DNA from 2 places in the Mycolicibacterium mucogenicum DSM 44124 genome. Region 1 is predicted to be linked to the other one. Evidence: riboswitches for the same ligand, from Rfam matches in the RefSeq annotation. Region 1 holds a riboswitch; the other holds the start of a gene.

Evidence for each region. Region 1 has a riboswitch for glycine ahead of gcvP (aminomethyl-transferring glycine dehydrogenase). Riboswitches for the same ligand answer to the same signal wherever they lie in the genome.
Region 2: it holds a riboswitch for glycine, as region 1 does, so the genes downstream of both, gcvP (aminomethyl-transferring glycine dehydrogenase) here and gcvP (aminomethyl-transferring glycine dehydrogenase) in region 1, are expected to answer to the same signal.

What each region holds. Positions count from the first base shown of each region.
Region 1 covers NZ_CP062008.1:2,902,805-2,906,209, reverse strand. The annotation lists gene gcvP (aminomethyl-transferring glycine dehydrogenase) at 1-1,463, opposite strand, end outside; glycine riboswitch at 1,620-1,712, opposite strand; gene speB (agmatinase) at 1,749-2,750, opposite strand; gene C1S78_RS14075 (amino acid permease) at 2,879-3,405, opposite strand, start outside.
Region 2 covers NZ_CP062008.1:3,218,664-3,222,068, forward strand. The annotation lists gene gcvP (aminomethyl-transferring glycine dehydrogenase) at 1-1,796, opposite strand, end outside; glycine riboswitch at 1,956-2,053, opposite strand; gene C1S78_RS15645 (MerR family transcriptional regulator) at 2,162-2,788, opposite strand; gene C1S78_RS15650 (bifunctional nuclease family protein) at 3,025-3,405, opposite strand, start outside.

The sequences.
Region 1 (3,405 bases):
TCGGACAGTTCACGCAGGAAACGCAACATCGCTGTCTCGGACTGGTGGTCGTGGAACACGGGGTGCTGCAAATACTCCGAGGTGCGCAGCACGTCGAGCGGCAGTGCGCCGGCGCCGGCGGGTGCGACGGGCGTCGCACCGAACACGTCGAGCACCTGGCGGATGACGTCGTCGGTGGTGCACTCGTCGCACGCGATCGCAACGTGATCGGCGTCGACGTGGCGCAGGTTGATGCCCGCGTCGTCGGCCGCCGCCACGATCTGTGCCGCCGCACCGGGCACCCGCACCAGCACCGTGTCGAAGAAGTGCTCGTGGACGATCTCCCGGCCGGCGGCCCGCAAGCCGTCGGCCAACGCGGCGGCATGGCCGTGCACCGCAGATGCGATGGCACGCAACCCTTCCGGGCCGTGATAGGCAGCGTACATCGCGGCGACGTTGGCCAGCAGCGCCTGTGCGGTGCAGATGTTGCTGGTGGCCTTGTCCCGGCGGATGTGCTGTTCGCGGGTCTGCAGCGCCAGGCGATAGGCGGGCTTGCCGTCCACGTCGACCGAGACGCCCACGAGACGTCCGGGCAGCATGCGCTCCAGGCCAGAGCGCACCGCCATGTAGCCGGCGTGCGGGCCACCGAAGAACAACGGCACGCCGAACCGCTGGGCCGAGCCGACGGCGATGTCGGCGCCCTGTTCACCGGGGGCGGTGAGCAGTGTGAGGGACAGCAGGTCGGCCGCGACCGCGGTGAACATGCCGCGGTCCCGCGCGGCCGCGATCAGTGGGGCGAGGTTTCGGACGACACCGCTGGCACCCGGTGCTTGGAAGACGACGCCGAACGCGTCACCGTCGGGCAGGGCGTCGGTCAGGTCGGCGAGGACCACCTCGATGCCGACCGCCTCGGCCCGCCCGCGCACCACAGCCACGGTCTGGGGCAGGCAATCCGCATCGAGCACAACACGATTGGACTTCGCGGTCTTGTTGGCCCGGCGCATCAGCAGCACGGCTTCCATGACCGCGGTGGCTTCGTCGAGCAGTGACGCGCCCGCGACCGGCAGTGCGGTGAGGTCTTCGATGACGGTCTGGAACGTCAGCAGCGCTTCGAGCCGGCCCTGCGAGATCTCCGGCTGATACGGCGTGTAGGCGGTGTACCAGGCCGGAGATTCCAGCATGTTGCGGCGCAGCACCGGCGGGGTGATGGTGTCGTGATAACCCAGGCCGATCATCTGGATTCGGCTCTGATTCCGGTCCGCCAGGGCGCGAAGCGCGCCGAGCACCTGCTGTTCGGATCGCGCGGCCGGGAGCTGCAGACCGCCGGGGCACCGGATCTGCTCCGGCACCGCCGCATCGATCAGATCGTCGAGCGACGAGTAGCCGAGAACATCCAGCATATGCCGGCGGCCGGCGTCGTCAGGACCGATATGACGGTCACGAAAGCTGCTGTGAGCCTTGCCAATTGCAGTGCGGTCAAACATGAGGTGACTCCGGTTCGCGGGGCGTCGCTGACTGCTCGACGCGTCGTTGGGTAGCACCTCCCCGCTCTGTCCTGAAACCTGAGAGTTTTGACGCGTGCGCGCCGTTCACCTTCGGTAAGCGTGGATCGATGGATCCGCACTGTTCTCCAGAGTTGCCTCATCGCTGCGGTATTTGGGCCTGAGAGTTTCCCGGGGAGGACTTGCTCCTACGGCGCCTCCGTTTTCCGGAGGTTCTCCCACAGCGCGTTGTCGGCGTATTGAGTTGTCTGCGGCAATCGTAGCCTGTCAGGTCAGTGCGTTCGCAACCTCACCGTTGACCGGCAGACCGGTGCGTACGCCGGCGGCCATCAGGGAGATGATGTCGAAGACGACCGTTGCCGCTGCCACACAGGTGATTTCGGCGTGATCGTAGGCCGGGGCCACCTCGACGACGTCGGCGCCGACGATGTTCAGGCCGGTCATCTTGCGCAGCATCTTCAGCAGTTCACGCGACGTGAGGCCGCCCGCCTCGGGCGTGCCGGTGCCCGGCGCGAAGGCCGGATCGAGCACGTCGATATCGATGGACAGATACACCGGCACGTCGGCGACGCGGCGCCGGACGACGTCGATGGCCGCGTCGATACCGATCACGTCGAGGTCGCCGGCGCGGATGATCTTGAAGCCCATACGCGCGTCGTCCTCCAGGTCGATCTGGTCGTAGATCGGGCCGCGGATGCCGACGTGGATCGAGTGGTCCTCGATCAGCAGACCTTCCTCGAAGGCGCGCCGGAAGATGGTGCCGTGCGTGACGGGCGCGTTGAAGTAGGTGTCCCAGGTATCCAGGTGGGCGTCGAAGTGCACGAGTGCCACTGGTCCGTGTTTGGCATGCAGCGCACGGAGATTCGGCAAAGCGATGGTGTGGTCGCCGCCGATGGACACGATGCGCCGATCGCCGCCGCGGAGGATCTCGGCAGCATGATCTTGAATCTGTTGGCAGGCCTCGTCGATGTTGTACGGCGTGACGGCGACGTCGCCGGCGTCGACCACCTGCAGCTCCTGCACCGGCGCGACGCCGAGCTCGACGTGGTAGCCGGGACGCAGGGTGCGGGCGGCCTGCCGGACCGCCATGGGGCCGAACCGGGCGCCGGGCCGGTACGACGTGCCGCCGTCGAACGGCACCCCGAGGATGGCGATGTCGTAGTCGGACACCTCGTGGATGTCGGCGATGCGGGCGAATGTGCCCTTACCCGCGTACCGGGGCACCTTGGTGGCAGGCACCGCACCGATGATGTTGTCTCGCGTGCTCATCTGTCGTGTTCAGCCTCTCGACTCGCGGGGTGTTCGATTGCCAGCATCGCTGCCCGTGACGGCGGGTTGCGAGTGGTTTCTGCCATAAGCGGCGCGGGCTCGTTTGAGCATTCGCACAAGCGGAGTGTTCACAGGCGTTCGCCGACGGGTTCGGTGATGCGACTGCGGCACCGCGCGTACACGAACGCACCGACGATTCCCAGGCTCACCAGGCTGATCACCATGCTCCAGTTCACGAACCACGGCTGTCCGGGCTGCGTGCGCGGCCAGAGGACGTTGATCACCTCGAAGGCCAGCCACACGGCGGCCGCATACGTCACCGGCGCGCCCCAGCGCCCCAGCGAGAAGACGCCGGGTACCCAGCGCCCCGCGAGGCGGGTGAGTGCGGCGGCGAAAACCGGTACGGCGAAGGCGATGTAGGGGCCCATCACCGAGAAGTTGACCAGTACGTTGTACAGATCGGAGCCGGCGAACAGCAGGAAGAACGCGGCGACGACGGCGGTGAGGCCAATGGCGCGGATCGGCATGCGTTCGGGGCCACCGAGTTTCGACAGGAACGCGGCGCCCGGGAGGGCACGGTCGCGCGCCATGCCGTACACGGCGCGCGAGACCGCCGACTGCACGGCCAGGCACGCGGACATGAAGCCGATGACGA
Region 2 (3,405 bases), 320 kb from region 1:
ATCAGGCAGATGTTGCGGCCGGCTTCACCGCGCGCCTCGTGGTAGGCGCGGATGGCGAGCAGACCGGCGTACTCGCCCTGCGACCCGGCGTTGGGCTGCAGCGACACCGAGTCGTAGCCGGTGATGCTGACGAGCCACGACTCCACGTCGGCGATCAGCTTCCGCAGGCCCGGGGTGTCCGACGCCGGGGCGAACGGGTGCTGCTGCGCGAACTCGGTCCACGTGATGGGTTCCATCTCGGCGGCCGCGTTGAGCTTCATGGTGCACGAGCCCAGCGGGATCATGCTGCGGTCCAGCGCGATGTCCTTGTCGGCGAGCGAGCGCAGGTAGCGCATCATCTCGGTCTCGGTGCGGTACCGCGAGAAGGCCGGATGGGTGAGGAATTCCGAGGTGCGCGTATGGATTTCCGGACCGTCCCAGTGGTGGCCGCCGCGCGTCGCGCCGAACGCCGCGAGCACCGCGTCGACGTGGTCGGCGGTGGTCGCCTCGTCGCAGGACACCGAGATGTGGTCGGCATCGACGAGCCAGACGTTGATGCCGCGCTCCTTGGCGGCCGCCTGCACCTGCTCGGCCTTGCCCGGAACGCGGGCCAGGACGGTGTCGAAGAATCCGGAGTGGACGACCTCGACGCCGGCCTCTTTCAGGCCCATGGCCACCGCGAGGGCGTGGCCGTGCACGCGGTGCGCGATGGCGGTCAGCCCGCGCGGCCCGTGGTAGCTGGCGTACATCGCGGCGATCACCGCGAGCAGCACCTGAGCGGTACAGATGTTGCTGGTGGCCCGGTCGCGGCGGATGTGCTGTTCGCGGGTCTGCAGGCTCAGCCGGTAGGCCTTGGCGCCGTCGGCGTCGACCGAGACGCCGACCAGACGCCCGGGCAGCTGCCGGGCGTGCTTGCCGTGCACGGCCAGGTAGCCGGCATGCGGGCCGCCGAAGCCCATCGGCACGCCGAAACGCTGCGTGGTGCCGAAGGCGACGTCGGCGCCGATCTCGCCGGGCGGGGTGACGAGCGTCAGCGCCAGCAGGTCCGCGCCGATGGCGACCAGCGCACCGCGCTCATGGGCCTGCGCGATCAGCGCGGACCAGTCGTTGACGGCGCCGCTGGCCCCGGGCACCTGGGCGATGACGCCGAAGAACTCGCCCTCGGGCAGGCCGTCACGCAGGTCGGCGGTGACGATCTCGATGTTCAGCGGTTCGGCGCGGGTGGCCAGGACGGCCGCGGTCTGCGGGTAGATGTCGACGTCGACGGCGAGGCGGCGGCAGTCGCCCTTGACGGCGCGGTGCATCAGCGTCATGGCCTCGGCCGCGGCGGTGGCCTCGTCGAGCATGGAGGCGTTGGCGATCTCCATGCCGGTCAGGTCGGTGACCATGGTCTGGAAGTTGAGCAGGGCCTCGAGGCGGCCCTGGCTGATCTCGGGCTGGTACGGCGTGTAGGCGGTGTACCAGGCCGGGTTCTCGAGAATGTTGCGGCGCAACACGGCCGGGGTCAGGGTGTCGAAGTAGCCCTGGCCGATCATCGACACCGCGACGGTGTTGGTCTCGGCGAGCGCGCGCAGCTCGGCCAGCGACTGCTCTTCGGACGCCGGGGCCGGCAGCTCGTCGAGGCCGGGGGCCAGGCCGGCGCTGGACAGCGCGTCGAGGATGCCCGCGGGCAGCGCCTTGGCGGCGAGCTCTTCCAGCGAGTCGACGCCGATGATCCCGAGCATGGTGGCCACCGCGTCGGCATCCGGACCGATGTGCCGGTCGACGAAGCGAAGCTGGTGGTGCTCGGCAGAGGAACGGGACGTGCTGTCGGTCATGACGGCCTCTCCAGACGTTCAGGCTCGGGGCAGGCTTGCCACGGAACCGCTAGGGGTTCCTCCCCCTCTGTCGTCGGTGCCTGAGAGATTCGGCCCGACGATGGTCGGCCTTTCCCCATGGGCGGGCGAGTCGCAGCTCGCCGCTTTCCAGAGGCATCGGGCTCCGGCGCGGTCCGGGGGCCTGAGAGGTTGATGGAGAGGTATTGCTCCTTCGGCGTCCATGGCTGGCGGCCACAGAACTCTCCCGCGTCGGGACGATGCGCGCGCCAGTCTACCGGTCGGTCACATAAGCCCGCGAATAGACAGCAAACGGCCCCTTCTCGCCGGGGAGAAGGGGCCGTTGCTCGTGCTTTGGGTGGCGGGACTCAGCCGATCTTGCGGTCGCGCTGCTTGCGACGCGACGCGAGCTCGTCCTCGGGTGCGGCGATGGATTCGCCGCCGTCGGCGCGTTCGCCCGGGAAGTCGGCGATGGCGCCGGTCAGCTCACGCATGGCGCCGGAGACCGCGATGCCGAATACGCCCTGACCGCCCTGCAGCAGGTCGACGACCTCTTCGGCGGACGTGCACTCGTACACCGTGGTGCCGTCCGAGAAGAGCGTGATGTTGGCCAGGTCGTGAACGCCGCGCTGGCGCAGGTGGTCGACCGCGACGCGGATGTTGTGCAGCGAGATGCCGGTGTCGAGCAGTCGCTTGACGATCTTGAGGACCAGGATGTCCTTGAACGAGTACAGGCGCTGGCTGCCGGAGCCGGCGGCGCCGCGGATCGACGGGACGACCAGCGAGGTGCGGGCCCAGTAGTCGAGCTGGCGGTAGGTGATGCCGGCGATCTGGCAGGCGCTGGGCCCGCGGTAGCCGACCAGTTCGTCGGGAACAGACTCATCAGGGAACAGGCCTGCCTGCACCGGCACGGGGGCCGGTGTCGGGGCGGCCTGCTCAGGCGCGCCGTTGGTCGTCAGGTCCAACTGCTCTTGACGTGGCGTCTCGTCGCCCACTGCCTGATCCTCTCGCCGATCGAACTAACCCTGCCTGGCGGCCACTGCTGCTCGGCGGGCATGTCCGCTGCTCGAATGTGTCGAGCATACGCTTCCCGCCGGGCCACTTCAGCCTGTCACCAGAACGAGGAAAGTATGTGGCGCGGATTCGGCGAATCCGCAAACGGCGCACCGAGTGTCGACACGCGCTGACCTAACTGAGATGCATCCGTAACAAGGGACAGCGCAACTCCGGCCTAAGTCGCCTTGAAATCGTCCGGAGAAATGCTGTCAAGGAACTCCTTGAACTTCTCGACCTCGTCCTCGCGCACGGGGCCGGACGACTCCTCGTCACCCTCGTCCGGGATCAGCAGACCGGCTTCGGCGAGTACCGCTTCCTCGACGTAGATCGGTACGCCCACCCGCAGCGCGATGGCCACCGAGTCCGACGGCCGCGCCGACACCGTGATGTCGCGGTCGAACACCAGGTCGGCGTAGAAGGTGCCTTCCTGCAGGTCCACGATGCGCACCTCGCGCAGCGAATGACCAAGTGCGGCAATCAGATCCTTGATCAGGTCGTGCGTCAGGGGACGAGCCGGTGAGACGCCCTGCTGCTCGAGCGCGATGGCGGCCGCTTC